4 regions of the Nitrosomonas sp. Is24 genome follow, and region 4 is predicted to be linked to each of the others. Evidence: riboswitches for the same ligand, from Rfam matches in the RefSeq annotation. Region 4 holds a riboswitch; each other region holds the start of a gene.
What was found. Region 4 has a riboswitch for cyclic di-GMP ahead of R2103_RS11395 (S8 family serine peptidase). Riboswitches for the same ligand answer to the same signal wherever they lie in the genome.
Positions count from the first base shown of each region.

Region 1: linked by a shared signal. The riboswitch ahead of R2103_RS03455 (hypothetical protein) and the one ahead of R2103_RS11395 (S8 family serine peptidase) in region 4 are both predicted to bind cyclic di-GMP.
Region 2: linked by a shared signal. The riboswitch ahead of R2103_RS07100 (FxDxF family PEP-CTERM protein) and the one ahead of R2103_RS11395 (S8 family serine peptidase) in region 4 are both predicted to bind cyclic di-GMP.
Region 3: linked by a shared signal. The riboswitch ahead of R2103_RS12170 (hypothetical protein) and the one ahead of R2103_RS11395 (S8 family serine peptidase) in region 4 are both predicted to bind cyclic di-GMP.

Region 1 is NZ_JAWJZG010000001.1:796,468-800,386, reverse strand. It holds gene R2103_RS03460 (mannose-1-phosphate guanylyltransferase/mannose-6-phosphate isomerase) at 1-390, opposite strand, end outside; gene R2103_RS03455 (hypothetical protein) at 865-2,211, opposite strand; cyclic di-GMP riboswitch class I at 2,323-2,409, opposite strand; gene R2103_RS03450 (glycosyltransferase family 4 protein) at 3,262-3,919, opposite strand, start outside.
Region 2 is NZ_JAWJZG010000001.1:1,575,783-1,579,701, forward strand. It holds gene purB (adenylosuccinate lyase) at 1-970, opposite strand, end outside; cyclic di-GMP riboswitch class I at 1,177-1,268, shown strand; gene R2103_RS07100 (FxDxF family PEP-CTERM protein) at 1,431-2,267, shown strand; gene R2103_RS07105 (cytochrome-c peroxidase) at 2,486-3,919, shown strand, end outside.
Region 3 is NZ_JAWJZG010000001.1:2,656,126-2,660,044, forward strand. It holds gene aroE (shikimate dehydrogenase) at 1-304, shown strand, start outside; gene R2103_RS12170 (hypothetical protein) at 393-1,751, opposite strand; cyclic di-GMP riboswitch class I at 1,864-1,950, opposite strand; gene mgtE (magnesium transporter) at 2,295-3,737, shown strand; gene R2103_RS12180 (hypothetical protein) at 3,854-3,919, shown strand, end outside.
Region 4 is NZ_JAWJZG010000001.1:2,469,976-2,473,894, reverse strand. It holds gene R2103_RS11395 (S8 family serine peptidase) at 1-1,307, opposite strand, end outside; cyclic di-GMP riboswitch class I at 1,565-1,650, opposite strand; gene R2103_RS11390 (VOC family protein) at 1,861-2,241, opposite strand; gene R2103_RS11385 (hypothetical protein) at 2,803-3,258, shown strand; gene R2103_RS11380 (porin) at 3,366-3,919, opposite strand, start outside.

The sequences.
Region 1 (3,919 bases), 1.7 Mb from region 4:
AACAGCAGCCTGAAATGATTCCACATCCATAATCACATGATCGGACGGCATGACCAATAAAATGGGATCATCCCCTTCCCGTAGGGTTGCGAGCGCAGCTAATGTTAATGCAGGAGCAGTATTGCGCCCGAAGGGTTCAAGCAGAATACTCCCTTTTCTATCCATGACTCGTAATTGCTCAGCAATGACGAAACGATATTCTTCATTGCACACAACCATCGGTACATTTAATTGCACGCCACTTAATCCATCCATACGCCGGACAGTGGCTTGCAGCAAAGAATCCTCGTTTATTAATGGCAATAACTGCTTGGGATATTTCTCACGTGACAGAGGCCAAAGGCGGGTGCCCGAGCCACCGGATAAGATGATAGGTGTTAATGTATTCATTCAAGGATAAAGATACCGAGCGTTTTCTAACTCACACTCATTTAACTTATTAATTTATAAAAGTTTTTCTCTTGCAATATATCATATACTTATTTCTCGTGGATTATGCCATTAAGATTTCGATATAGGGACTTAATAACTGTTGTGATTCTACTGGATCCTTGGGTAATTTATTCGAGCACTGGAACCGAGATAAGAATTATATTAAACAAAAATTTGATTTGCTGATACTTGTTTTGAGCAGCAAATAGGAAGAATCCAGCAATTAACATCCTAAATGGCTTACTTTATACGATTTGTACTTTAATTATCGAATTGAATAGACTATAAATGCAAACAACTCGATTAATTTCCGCCAGAAATATATTCCGGCGGATTTGATCGCTGAAAAAAGATATTAAATAAAACACTTATCTAAAATCAAGTAGCACTTACTGCTGAAATTAACTTAACACATAGTAGATCAGTATCCCACTAATAAGTTACCAATGTTGCAGTGCTTGCCGCGGATAAATTTTCTGCAGCATCAAATGCTCTTACTGTATAACTGTAAAGAGCTCCTTTAGCACTGCCCATAATAACATCTCTAAAACTTGTCGCAGTAGTGGTTACACCGATATTAGTCCCATTTCTATATATTTTATATCCCGCAACAGCTACATTATCTGAGGACTTGCTCCAAGATAGTGCAACTCCGGAAGCAGTTCCATAATTGGATAGTTTTGATGCTAATGAAGCTGGCACTGTAGGAGCAACAGTATCAAAATTAAGGCAAGACACTCCGTCACCGCACGGAAAACCATTCCATATCTCCAATCCTGTTATGTGATTGTCTACTGACGTATGACCGCCGCTATACGGATTGCTCACAAAAATCCGGGTTATAGGAAGATTGTAATCCCCCATATTTGGCCCGTGGTAATCCGCTATCACTTCGCCATCGACGGCTGCCCAGAAGCGTCCATCAGTGCCACTTGACCGATGCCAGTAAACTTCAAACTTAAACCATTTATCTATCGGCACTGGAACAATATGATTATCTTCACGCCAGTAATCGACCCTGGTGGGGAATACGCCGCCCACATTATCACCCTTTGTCATCCAGTAGAGCTTGCCATCAGCTCCTTTCATTACAGTCACGCTCATCCGATAATCACCCTCTCCTGTGTTATTGTACCCCCCTGTCTTGAGTGAGAATTGTGTCCGCCAATTCGCAGATGAAACTGTATTGTCCAGTTGTGTCTCCAGATCAGCTTGATATTTAAACCAGTAAGTAATATACAAGTCTTTAACATCACCAATCGTCCATGGTCTTTGAATCAATAATGGCGCCTGCGAGCCAGCTCGTCCCAGTTCTCCGGTAATTTTCACTTGTTGAAAAAGTTCATTAACCGCCCCACCTTTTGGTCCTGTTACCGATCGAATTTGACTGCTAATGTAATTTCCGATCGTTGAAGACGTAATAGGATCGACAGTAATCAGTTGCACACCTGAGAAATTTGAGCCCAAAGCAGAAACCGGCCACATATATCCGGTTTCTTTATCGGTGCCATTGATCATCTGATATGCTCCGTGAGCTGAGAAGTTATATGGCGCTCCGAGAGAAACACCAGAACCTAAATTAGATTTAAAAAGCAGAGAAGCTGCATAAGCTGCCGGGGTCACAAAGCTCAATGCAGTCAGTAGCAATAGCATATTAATAAATACCATGTTAACGCCACGCCGGGCAAAGCAATTAGCATTAGATTTCTCTATATGTAGCTGCTTTATAATTAAAACCGGAAAACTGCTGGCTTGTAATGCTTGATTGTTAATATTCATATAACGTTCCTCCTTAGAGTTAAAGGATGGAACTGCATGGATACGCTTCAAAGTTATTTCATTCGATAATTATCAACATCAATATAACGTAGTAAATAAACGAGTAACGTATCTGGCAGTCCTGCCATCCTGGGGCATTCGCCCTTTAGATCAGTGACTTTGCGTCCCCTGCTTTCGCAGAGTTTGCCTTTTTCATGTTGCGATACTAATTCAGCATAAACCGTGCCAACTGTAGCCGCCGAAATGACATCCCAAAACTGCTATAGGTAATTAAACTTTGAAAAAATAGATAGAAGCATGATAAGCCCGGAAAAAAATAAGTAATATTCCAGCGAATTCAGAACTAAGTGTCATTGGCATCAATTGAAAGACAAGAGATCGTACAATTGGCATCGCGTTATAGAATTTGCTCAGCACGAATCAACCGCTAAAAATAGCAGTTACTGGAAAAGCCACATAACTATTTGCCCGCAGGTATGGCACCAGAAAAGATAAGATGAGTAGTGTCGATGATTGCATCGCGGGATCTGGCAATTCGCACAGAGTTTGATTTCTGGCAAAAAGACTTGATCATTGAGTCCGCGAGAACGAGAAATGATGATTATGCAAAATAACCAAGTGAGCTTTCTCCGTCAGTGTCAGTATTATCAGGAATGATCTATTATTGTCGAATAAAACCGGCTGATGATGTCCATTTAACGTTGCCACAATAAACTCAAAATATTGCAATACGGCTCACAAAGCTACGCAATTTGGCTAGTGCAATTCAATGGTGAGCAAACCATGGTAGCCAGTTGCGCAAATTTTGCGCTTGCCAAGTCTTTTATGATCGCAAGCACATGCTTGGCATACTTATAGGCTAGAACATACAATCTCAAAAGGTTGATTAAATTGAATGCCTATAATCGATATCAAGCTATAAATCCAGAACCCATTAACATATCATGTCATTAGTTAACAAAAAATGTCACTATAATCGCCTAGGTAATTGGCCCCGAAATAGTGTTATTACAGATCCATCAAATTACGGTGATAATTGAATCAATCTCTTCATTTCAAGGCAGCAACCTGCTGATATACAATCGCCAAGTAATTCGCCGCGCCCGGTGCTAAAAATTTCTCTATTGCATAGTGATAATTGTAAGCAGACATTCTTTTAAGCATGCCTCGATCATCAATCAGCTGCTCGATCGCACCCATGATATCCGCCACTTCTTTCTGTCGCACTAGATAGCCCATCTCTTCATGCTCAAAGAAATCTTGTAACCCCCCGACCGAGCATGTGATAACAGGCATTCCAAATGCCATCGCTTCCAGCACAGAATTAGGCATGCCTTCAGCATAGTAGGATGGAAAACAGAAAATATGATGAGATGCGAGTAATGATCTCTTTTTGTCGCCACGAACATCACCTACAACAAACAGGAATTCTTTCGATTGATCATATCGATCTGCGTATTCCCTGACAGCGTCCATCGCAGCACCCTCTCCAGCCACTGTGAGTGAAACCGGTTTTCCCCTATCCCGCAACAAGGTCACAGCTTCCATAGCATCAATCACCCCCTTTTCCTTCTCTAATCTGGCAAGGAACAAAACTTTGATCAAGGGCTCGGTAGTCAATTTCTCTGATTTCTTGGTGAAGGAAAAATCACGCAGAAGATCACTGGACACCGTTGTCGTGCCAAGATGAACCGGTACTGTCACACCC
Region 2 (3,919 bases), 890 kb from region 4:
AATGCCGCAACAAGGCATTGGCAATCCCCAGATTGCCTTCCGAGTTTTCAAAATCAATCGGATTGACTTTATGCGGCATGGTGGAAGAACCGACTTCATCCGCTTTGGTTTTTTGCTTGAAATAGCCGAGCGAAATATAGCCCCAGATATCGCGGTTCAAATCCAACAAAATGGTGTTAATCCGGGCATAGGCATCGAACAACTCGGCCATGGTATCGTGCGGCTCAATCTGCGTGGTGTAAGGATTGAATTCCAGTCCCAACTTCTCGACAAACGATTGCGCGAATTTTTCCCAGTCCAGATCCGGGTACGCGGATAAATGCGCGTTGTAATTACCCACTGCGCCATTGATTTTGCCCAGTATGGCGACAGCCGCCAATTTTTCCCTACCGCGTTGCAAGCGATACACGGTATTGGCGATCTCCTTGCCTAAAGTCGTCGGTGTTGCCGGTTGCCCGTGCGTGCGCGCCAGCATCGCCACATCCGCCAATTGGTGTGCCAATTCGATCAAGCGCGCAATGATTTTGTCGAGCGCCGGTAACATGACTTTTTCCAGACTCAGCTTCAACATCAAGCCGTGCGACAGATTATTGATATCTTCCGAAGTGCAGGCGAAATGAATAAATTCGGCCACTTTGACCACTTCCGCATTACCCGCGAGTTTTTGCTTTAACCAATATTCCACCGCCTTAACGTCATGATTGGTTGTCGCTTCTATGGCTTTAACCGCTGCCGCGTCCTCGACCGAAAAATTGGCTGTCAAATCGTCCAATTGCGCATGAGTTACCGCAGAAAAAGCTGGCACTTCCACAATCTCAGAGTCATCGCTCAATGCTCTGAGCCACGCAACCTCAACTTGCACGCGGAAACGAATCAGCGCGAATTCACTGAAATAAAATCGTAATGGCTCAACTTTGCTGTGATAACGGCCATCCAGGGGAGATAAAGCGGTAATAACGGTGGAATTCATGATATTGGCAATTTTTCAGAAGGCCGGATTTTACCATGCTTGTTGTGTGCTCAAAGCGGTTAATTTGTCTGGCAATTTCTCGATAGCATTTGGCGCAATCCCGCACCACTATTGGTGGTGTGGCAATTTGCCGCAGCGACAATTTGTCGCATTGTTTTATCAGAATTTTCCCATAAACTATAAAAACGTAATTTATTGAGACAGATACCAGACAAAGCCACGCTTGCCGCTAGACAGGCACGGAAAGCCAGCGGATCTCATTTGAATCTTACCAATGTGAGATGGCCGGGTTGCCTCCCGTGAGTATGGGGAGTAGCTGAAACAAACAGTGTGAAATTACCGCACAGGTTTCAGATCATCGCTCAAAAAGAAGCGCCGCACAGTTGTTGTTTCTTCTCAATTCTACAAGCAACCGGCAGCGCCGCAAAACCTTTAAATAGTATCGTTTTGGAGAAAAGAAATGCAATTAAAATCATATCATAAGAAAACAAGTACACTGGCTTCAGCCGTCATTATTTCGCTTGCAGCATTGGCAAGTAGCCATGTCCATGCAGCCGATGCTGTATCACCCAAAGGCTGGGTCGGCAGTGATAATGTCGTGAGTCTGGGTGAAACCATTACAGCCAATGAAAGCGGCTTGAAAAGCGCATACACAGGCAATCCAAATCTGAATTTCTCTGCTTGGGCGCATACCGGAGATTGGTTTGTTTTTCAAAATACCAATTTGGCGGATGTGAGCGTAACCGTTTCCGGAGCTGCTGGATTTGCTCCAGGTTTGACCGTGTGGGCAACCGGCGCGGCGAAATTTGATGGTGGCACCGAAGGCTTTGGTTCAGAAATCAGCGCCGCAGGATTTGGCACGCCGCACTCACTGAACGCTACCGGTGCAATCGGCGATGCAGGCACGCTGTGGATGGCCAACGGCCAAGGCGGTAATGCCATCGAAACCCTTGGATATGCAGTTTCAGGTCCGGCTGCATTCACTGCAGCCGACACAGGTTGGGGCGAAACCATTTTTACCGGCGCGCATGATGTGAGCGTAACCAACACATTTGAAAACGGGGTAACCGGCAGCACCAGTGCAAACATAGCAACGCTAACATTCAATGACTTAGCCTCAGGCTGGTACGCTGTATATGTCGGCGGCACCAACCATGCTTCAGCAGGTGGAGCGTTTGCATTGACAGTTAGCGCAGTACCGGAAGCAGAAACCTGGGCGATGCTGCTCGTGGGTCTGGGTTTAGTTGGCTGGCGTCTGAGAAGATCACCGTCAGAATCATGCGAAGCCGCAGCTTAATCATCGCATGATGTATCGATAAGCAGTTACGGAGGGTTTTTACAGAACCCTCCGTTCTTACCAAAAAAATCAATCCAGTCATAACTAAATTTCACGCAGCTTAAGCGCAGCTCGTGATGAACACAATCGTGAGCGCCTCAAACATGTAAATCGTTCTGATGTTCCATAACACACCATAGCGCACATACTGAATTGCAGGGCGCATGAGGAGTAATATCATGATAATCAATATAAAAAACACCATTATTACCTTAGTCCGGATAGCTTGCCTTACTATTTGCATCGTTTCAGTGTCGCGAGCTGATGGATTCGGGCCTATTCCCATGTCTCTGAAAGGCGCGCCGGTTCCCGAAGTACCCGGCTTACTGGATGGCCCTGATCCGATTATTATCAATAAGAACAAAGCAATCGCATTGGGCAAAGCTTTATTCTGGGATGTTAATGTGGGAAGCGACGGTATCGCTTGTGCCACTTGCCATTATCATGCGGGCGCGGACCGCCGCACAAAAAATCAAATTGCACCGGCCGGTAGAAACAGCACACTACCGAAGGAATTTTCGCTGGCAAACGACGGAACCCCTCGCGGACCGAATAGTAAACTCAAAAAGACCGATTTTCCTTTTTTCCAAACCAGCGATCCGATGAGCCCCACCGGTGAACCTATTTATGTCAACAATGACGTGGTATCGTCCTCGGGCACTTTCGGTGGCGACTATCGCGATGTCGAATGGTTTCAGGAAAAAAACGATGAATGCGAACGCAGCACCGATCCGGTATTTCATGCCGGCGCAAAAAGCACTCGCAAGGTTGAACCGCGTAATACACCAACCATCATCAATTCAGTTTTCAATTTTCGCAGTTTTTGGGACGGCCGCGCCAACAACATATTTAACGGCAGCAGCCCTTGGGGGGATCGCGACCCGGATGCCGGTGTTTGGGTGAAAAATAGCGACGGCACAGTCACCAAACAACGGTTAAGACTGATCAATTCCTCGCTTGCATCTCTAGCCGTCGCTCCTCCATTGGATAACTTTGAAATGAGTTGTCATGGCCGCACTTTCGCCGATCTGGGCCGTAAATTATTAAACCGTAAACCACTGGAACATCAACGCGTTCACTGGAACGATAGCGTTCTCGGCCCATTGGCATACAGCACCAATAATAACTTGCAGAAAGGTTTGAATACGCGTTATTACCGGTTGGTCATGGATGCATTTAATTCCAAATACTGGAAACATACCGATGTTGGTTTGTTTGGCTCTCCCTCGCCCGCCTCGGCAACGCACAATTTGCCTTACCGGCAGATAGAGGCCAACTTTGCCCTATTCTTTGCGCTTGCTATTCAAATGTATGAATCGACACTGATTTCAGACGATTCACCTTTTGACCAAAGTGCTGTTGATGAACATGGCATGCCGACTGAACTCAGCGAATCGGCGCTGCGTGGGTTGGATGTTTTTCGTGATTCACATTGCGCACTCTGCCATATTGGCCCGAACTTCACCTCATCCGCTGTCGTGACGAATGGCATTTTGCAAAAAATCAACCCGCATGCATTCGGCAACTCCTCTTTCCGCATCAGTACCACGAACGTTGTGACCTATTTATCGCTGACCGGCGGCATGATGTTTCAGGATACCGGCTTTTCCGGA
Region 3 (3,919 bases), 190 kb from region 4:
AGGCGATTTTATGTTTTTCGCCGATGAGCATTTTGACATCATCATCAATGCTACTTCCGCCAGCCTGCACAATGCACTGCCTGAATTACCCGCTAATGTATTTGCAAAGGCGACTTTCGCCTACGACATGATGTATCAGCATGAACCAACTCCTTTTCTCAAATTCGCCCTGCAACATGGCGCGCAACAGATAACCGATGGAATTGGTATGCTGGTTGAACAAGCGGCCGAGTCTTTCTTTATATGGCGCGGGATCAGGCCTCAGACAAAACCCGTCATTGCACAGTTGAAATTATTAATTTGATTCAGTTCACCAAGCATGCAGACCTGATAATCCAAGAAATACGGTGATTACGCACCTGACCGGCAAACGTAATCACCATGCAAAATCTCTAATAAACAATCGAAGCTACATTGCTGGCTGTCGATATATTACCCATCGCATCGAAAGCCTTCACTGTGTAACTATAAATAGACCCAGTAGCATTTCCAAGTGAGTCTGAATAACTCGTTGAAGTACTAACTGCAATTTTTGTTCCATTCCTGTAGATGTAATACCCCGCAACAGCGATATTATCGGAGGATGCATTCCAGGATAGCGAAACCGATGCAGAGGAAATAGTTCTTGTCTTACCTTTTACTTTTGTCGTGGTTGTAGTCGATTTTAATGCCGCCAGAAGTGAAGTGGGTACAGTCGGAGCAACAGAATCCGCATTGACGCAAGACACTCCGTCGCCACAAGGGAAGTCATTCCATATCTCCAATCCGGTAATGTGATTATCCACTGACACATGACCACCACTATATGGATTGCTCACAAAAATCCGGGTTATAGGAAGATTGTAATCCCCCATATTTGGCCCGTGGTAATCCGCTATCACTTCGCCATCGACGGCTGCCCAGAAGCGTCCATCAGTGCCACTTGACCGATGCCAGTAAACTTCAAACTTAAACCATTTATCTATCGGCACTGGAACAATATGATTATCTTCACGCCAGTAATCGACCCTGGTGGGGAATACGCCGCCCACATTATCACCCTTTGTCATCCAGTAGAGCTTGCCATCAGCTCCTTTCATTACAGTCACGCTCATCCGATAATCACCCTCTCCTGTGTTATTGTACCCCCCTGTCTTGAGTGAGAATTGTGTCCGCCAATTCGCGGACGAAACCGTATTATCCAACTGCGTTTCTAAATTTGCCTGATACTTAAACCAGTAAGTAATGTACAAATCATTGACATCACCTATTGTCCATGGTCTTCTAATCAACAGTGGCGCCTGTGAACCAGCCCGCCCCAATTCACCGGTTATTTTCACTTGTTGAAAAAGCTCATTAACCGCTTCCCCTTTTGGCCCAGCTACTGATCTGATTTCACCACTGATGTAATCTCCGATCGTCGTAGAAGTAATAGGATCGACAGTAATCAGTTGCACACCCGAGAAATTTGCACCTAGAGCAGAGACCGGCCAGCTATAACCAGTTTCTTTATCTGTACCTATAATATCCTGATAAGCCCCTTTAGTAGCAAAGCCATAGGGTGCTCCAAGCGATATACCCGCACCAAAGTTAGATTTAAACAGCAGACCGGCCGCATGGGTGACGGGAGCAGCCGCCAATACCAGCATCATGAGCACTACACCAGCACTCAGCTTGATCATGTAACTTGTTCCGGCGTTTCTCATTAACTCTGTTGCGTCATCCGTTGCCAGCGGATTGGCAGTTTGTCGTTTCTGATGATTGAAATTCATATTAGGGTTCCTCCTTAACGTTAAAAGGACGGAACTGCGTGGATATGCTTGTATCAACATTACTTCGTTCGATACTTGTCGAATCATTGCGATGATCAAGACGAGAGCGTTATCTGGCAGTCCTGCTATCCTGGGGCACTGGCCCGTTAGATCAGTGACTTTGCGTCCCCTGCTTTCGCAGGGTTTGCCTTTTTCATACTACGAACCATCTATAAGCAGGAACTGTGCCAATCAAGAATTTGCCGGTCGACAATTCAAGAAAATACAATTAACAAATACATTAAATGTATTCTTGTCATGGACACGCAGGAATCAAGCAAAGAGTAGGTGACGTTTCTTGTCAGCTGGCGACAAGAACGGTCAGCGCCGCATAGTAAAAATACAAAAAAGTGGAACGACCCCGGTTAGCCGTCCAATATTTTGTTGGTGCTGACATAGCACGGACGGTTATACTTCCCGGTCATTAAATTGCAAACTATTCAGCGTATAAGCAGGCTGAATTTATTCCCAACGAGAAAGCTGCTTCGCCAGCGCAAACCTGTTATGACTGAAACTGACAACGACAACGATCAGGACAATTCACCGACGCCGCTGCAGCAGGTCACGTTTCTGTTACGCAAATACAAGCTGGTCGAAGGTCTGGTGAATCTGCAGGATGCACCGGACGAATCGCTGGTTCATTCCGCGGTGCAAAAACAAAATCTGTCCGAGCTGCAACATTTTCTGGATCAACTCCACCCCGCCGATATTGCGCTGATTCTGGAAGCGCTGCCGCTGGAAGACCGGCTGCTGATCTGGAGCATGGTCAAATCGGACCGGGACGGGGAAGTCCTGCTGGAAACCTCCGACGCCGTCCGCGCCTCGCTGATTACCGACATGCACAATCAGGAACTGGTCGCGGCGGCGGAATATCTCGATGCCGACGAAATCGCCGACCTTGCGCCCGATTTGCCGCAGGAAGTCATGGACGACGTTTTCCGTTCGCTCCCCGTGGAAGAACGCGAACAACTGCGCGCCGCCATGTCGTACCCGGAGGATTCCGTCGGCGCCTTAATGGATTTCGATGTCATCACGATCCGCGAGGATGTCCGCATGGAGGTGGTGTTGCGCTACCTGCGCATGCTGGACGAAATGCCGGATCATACCGACCAGCTCTTCGTGGTCGACCGGAATGAACAATTGAAAGGCGTGTTGCTGATCAACCGCCTGCTCGTCAGCGATCCGGACACCTTGGTTGCCGATGTCATGACCAACGAAATCATCAAACTGCAACCGGACGATGTCGCTCAGCAAGCGGCCAATGCGTTCGAGCGCTACGATCTGGTCTCCGCGTCCGTGGTGGATGAAAACGACAAACTGCTGGGCCGCGTCACCGTCAACACCGTCATCGATTTCATCCGTGACAAAGCCGAAAACGAAGCATTGAATCTCGCCGGTTTGAGCGAAGAAGAGGATCTTTTCGCACCAGTCTTAAAAAGCGTGCAGAACCGTTGGGTGTGGCTGGCCGTCAATCTGGTCACCGCGTTCATCGCCTCGCGCGTCATCGGCCTGTTTGAAGATTCCATCGAGAAACTGGTCGCGCTCGCCGCGCTGATGCCGATTATCGCCGGTATCGGCGGCAATTCGGGCAACCAAACCATCACCATGATCGTGCGCGCGTTGGCGCTCGATCAAATCAACACCAGCAGCGCCTGGAAATTGATCACCAAGGAAGTCGGCGTCAGTATCGTCAACGGCCTGCTGTGGGGAACCATCGTCGGCCTGTTCACCTTCGCCATCTACCAGAACGCCGAACTCGGCCTGGTCATGACCCTGGCGCTGGTGCTGAATCTGCTGCTGGCCGCGTTGCTCGGTGTCCTGATCCCGCTGACCCTGCGCAAATTCGGCCGCGACCCGGCGATTGGCTCCAGCGTGATGATTACTGCCGTGACGGATAGCGGCGGATTCTTTATTTTTCTGGGGTTGGCGACGATTTTTTTGCTGTAAACAGCGAAGGTGTATTTGCTGGCATGGTTTGTTCGATTGTTATACTGTATAGAAAGTATCTAGTTTCAGAAATTATTGGATAATTGATGTCGTAATATTACTTTGGGTTTCACCTTATGCTTAAGCTAATATTTGGATTTTCATTTTTACTGCTATCAGCTTGTGTCTTCGGGCAAGTTATC
Region 4 (3,919 bases):
GTATTATCGGTTGCATCGACATCGACAGGAATCAACCCGGAAACAGTGGCACCGCCGAGTGGATCGATGATGAAGATTGCAGGAGCTGTCGAGTCGATTGTGGGCGTTGCATTTTTTGCAGCCAGTACCGCAGCAGCGGCATTAACTCGGCCATAACCGAAATAGACATCCTTACCAGCTGCGCCGAGATCAACGGCTGTGGAGAAAAGCAGATTTTCGATGTCAACGCTGCCCAATTGTGGATTGGCAGACATCATGAGTGCGATAACGCCAGCAGTTAATGGGCTTGAGAAAGAAGTACCGGCTACCGGCATATAATCGCCGCCAAGCCGGGTGCTATAGAAATTTTGCCCTGGCGCCGCTAGTGAAACGTAATCACCATAGCTCGAAAAATTTGCTTTATTATCGTATAAATCAGTGGCTGCTATTGCTAGCATGCTCGTAGTGACCGTGAAGCTTTCCAGTGTTCCGGTATTTCCGGCGCTAACCGTTACCAAACCTCCTTTATCTTTCATATATTGTGCTGCATTTCGAATGGATAGATTGCTAGAAAGTCCTTCAAAACTGGCATTAGCTACACGTGCTCCGTGATCCGCCGCATAGATCAGGGCTTGAGATATCGTGCTAGAGTAACCTATGCCATTCAAGTCAGTTATTCTGAGGGGCATGATCATAGATTGACCGGCGATTGCTGCTATACCAACGCTGTTGTTGGTTGCTGCCGCAGCAGTACCAGCGACAGCGGTTCCATGGCCTAGCACATCCGAGAAGTTTGAGTTGTTATCATAAAAATTCCAGCCCGATACTAGTTTTGAGGCAAGATCAGGGTGTGTGTTATCAATCCCAGTATCTAGGATTGCGATGGTAATACCGCTGCCTTGAGTAATATCCCATGCAGCTGGTGACCCAATTATGGGGTGCTGCCATGCATTGGTATACATTGGATCATTGGGAACAAAAGCCGGGGTAACGGCGTGATCAAGATCAGCAAACTTAAGGTGCGGATGGCGCTGAAGCGTGGCAACGATGCCTTCTTCAGAATATTCCGGTACATCAACGATATACAATTCGCTTTGTCCAATTTTTCTGGCCTTGCCTTCATGATCTTTCAGAATATTTGCAAAAGCTTGTGCAGGAAGACCGGCACGTGGCACTACCAGAATCCGACCTTTCGCCCATTCTTTTGTAGTGTTGCTTTTAAAATGCACACTTTGGGCTGATGCAGTGCTAGAGCGATTATCTATGGCGTGATCATTTGCTTGTTCTGGTGGTGAAGCATTTAAAGTAACAGATAATGATGCTGTCAAAAGAAATATTCCAATCTGAGAAGTAGCTGTGACTGTGCGTTTCGTTAGGCCAGGTCTATGGGTACTTAGAGAATGTGATGGGTGGCTATGAGGCAGTGATGAAGGTACGGCTTGTAAAGATTGTTTGTTACTTTCCATGAATTAAATCCTCTAAAAATCAGGGAGGACTCTGGAGAGAAACTGCTCAATGTAGTCATATGTTATATGCTTATCCACTTTTGACTAGAACTGATCTTGTGTTTTAGCAAACAATATAATCTGGCAGTCATGCTATCCTGAGGCATTTGCCCTGTAGACCTAGACTTTGCGCCCCCCGCTTTCACGAGGTTTGCCCTTTTCAAATGATTCAAGATGTGCAGAAAATTAATGATTTTTCTGTAAGATTTCGCTTTCTAGTTTCGGTTTATAGAAAGAATACTTGAGGGAGTATTTCTGGGATGAGCAAATAAAGGCGGTTAAATCGCGCTTGGGTGCGTAACAAATAATTTGATTCCGGCCGGTTTGATGCCTCGCTCCGTGTAGCGGGGTTTATTGCGGTTGAAAGCAGAAAGGGCTATTGCATTGAATGCAAGCCGATCATGTTGCCTTCGGTGTCTCGGATCAAAGCGATAAAGCCATAGGGACCGATGGACATTTTTTCACGGATCAAATGCCCTCCCGCAGAGGCTGCACGAGCAGCCTCAACAGCACAATCCGCACAGGAAAAATAGACCAGCACAGCATTTCCGCCGGATGGCCCGTCTGCCATTTTGACCAGCGCGCCGGATGCGCCCATTTGACCTTTCAGCATGGGAAAACTCCACAGCTCAACCGGCATGCCCGCAGGACTATCCAGTTGTTCCAGCTTTGTTTGGAACACCGATTCATAAAAACGCTTGGCGCGCTCCATATCCTGCACGTAAATTTCAAACCAGCCTACGGGATTATTGTTCATATGCATTTCTCCTTTGAGTACTTAAGTTTCGAATGGATTGTTAACTTAACCAAGGCTTGAATATTCTCGATCTTGATTCTCTATTGGGTATCCAAACGTTCAATCAATCGGATTGGCATTGAACAAGATTACCACTGACCTATCTAAATGTAGAACATTTACTTGTTGCGTTATTTTGGTGTTTTTTATGCTGTTTTTCCTTCTTGAACTATTCCCGAGTAAAAAAGTCAGATATTTTGTTGGCTTTCATTTTTGATTATGATAAAATTTATCATCCATTGAAAAAGGTCTTATATTTCATGACCTTGAATGGATTGTGGTTAATGATAACTACAACGGGAACTGTGGCTTTGATTGGTAAAACGCACTATTTTCCTTACCAAGAAACTATAGTTTTTTTCTGATTAATAAATTTAATGGAGGAGAGAAATATGATCACAAGTGTCGTGATTTTTTCAACAAACGCCCGAGCGCGGAGGGTTTCTATGATGTCGAGTGCAATGGCATTGCAGTCATACACAAAAGTTTTCCCAACCTACACTGAACCTTGGAGGAGTTAAAATGACATTATTGATATATGATTGGAAAAAATCCATCAAAAAAGCACTGAAATTATTTTCACTATTCTTAACAATTTCCATCTTATCCGCTTGCGCACAAATGAGTTCCGTCGCTGCGCCGGTCGGAATTTCCAATAATGATCATGATGCTCTAGTCAAGTATTATGAGGATATAGGGAGAGAAACCAAAGCAAGGTTGCGGGAGAATAAAAAAGTTCTCAAGGAGTATGAAGCGCATCCTTATTACTTTGGTAGACAAGGACTAGAAGCTCAATCGCATGCAAAAGCAAACGTTCGTGAATACGAAAAGACTTTGCGGGAAATTCAGATACATGCTGATTTCCATAGAAAAATGGCGTTAGAGCAAAAGGGCAAAGTAATAAATAAAGCGAAAGCTAATCAAGATCGTGACCTCACTTCAAAGAGTCCAGAGAGTTCTGTGAACAAAGGCCTTTGAGTAAGTAACGAACAACCACCGAATTTTTCGGTGGTTGGTCTTTAAGACCTGCAACAAAAAACCTGCAACATCGATTTCCAGTCACAACGCTGATTTAAAACTGTTTCTTAGAAGGGCAGCACAAAATCCAGCGAGAACAAAATTTGATCCTTATGGCCAGCAAACGGTTTGTACGCAACAGTACGATAGGCATCGACACTGTCATAGCGAATATTCGGCCGGATGGTAAGCTTCTTCAGATGATCCCAGCGAAGTTTTAACGTTTTAGCCGCTTTCCAGTTCATTCCCACTGTTGCCGCGTAATAGTCCGCAGGTGCAACCGTAACGTTGTTGATATTTCCCGCATAGCTTACCGGTACGCCATTGACGATATTGGTTGCCGCCGCGACCCGGAATGGCGAAGGATTGCGAAATCCGTCTCTATCGCGAAACCACTCGCCACGAAACCCGATCGATACATTTTCGGTCAGATCATAATATAGATGCGTGACCAACCCCATCCACTGGGCATCTTTGACGACATTGGCGTATTTCAGATTATTCAATAGAATGCCGTCCGCGAACCCATGCACATGATGCAAGACCAATAAAGTTCTGGGATTGATTCTGTGTTGCAGTACGAGGTTAAACATTCCCCACGATTCACTGCTGTGTGTTGAAG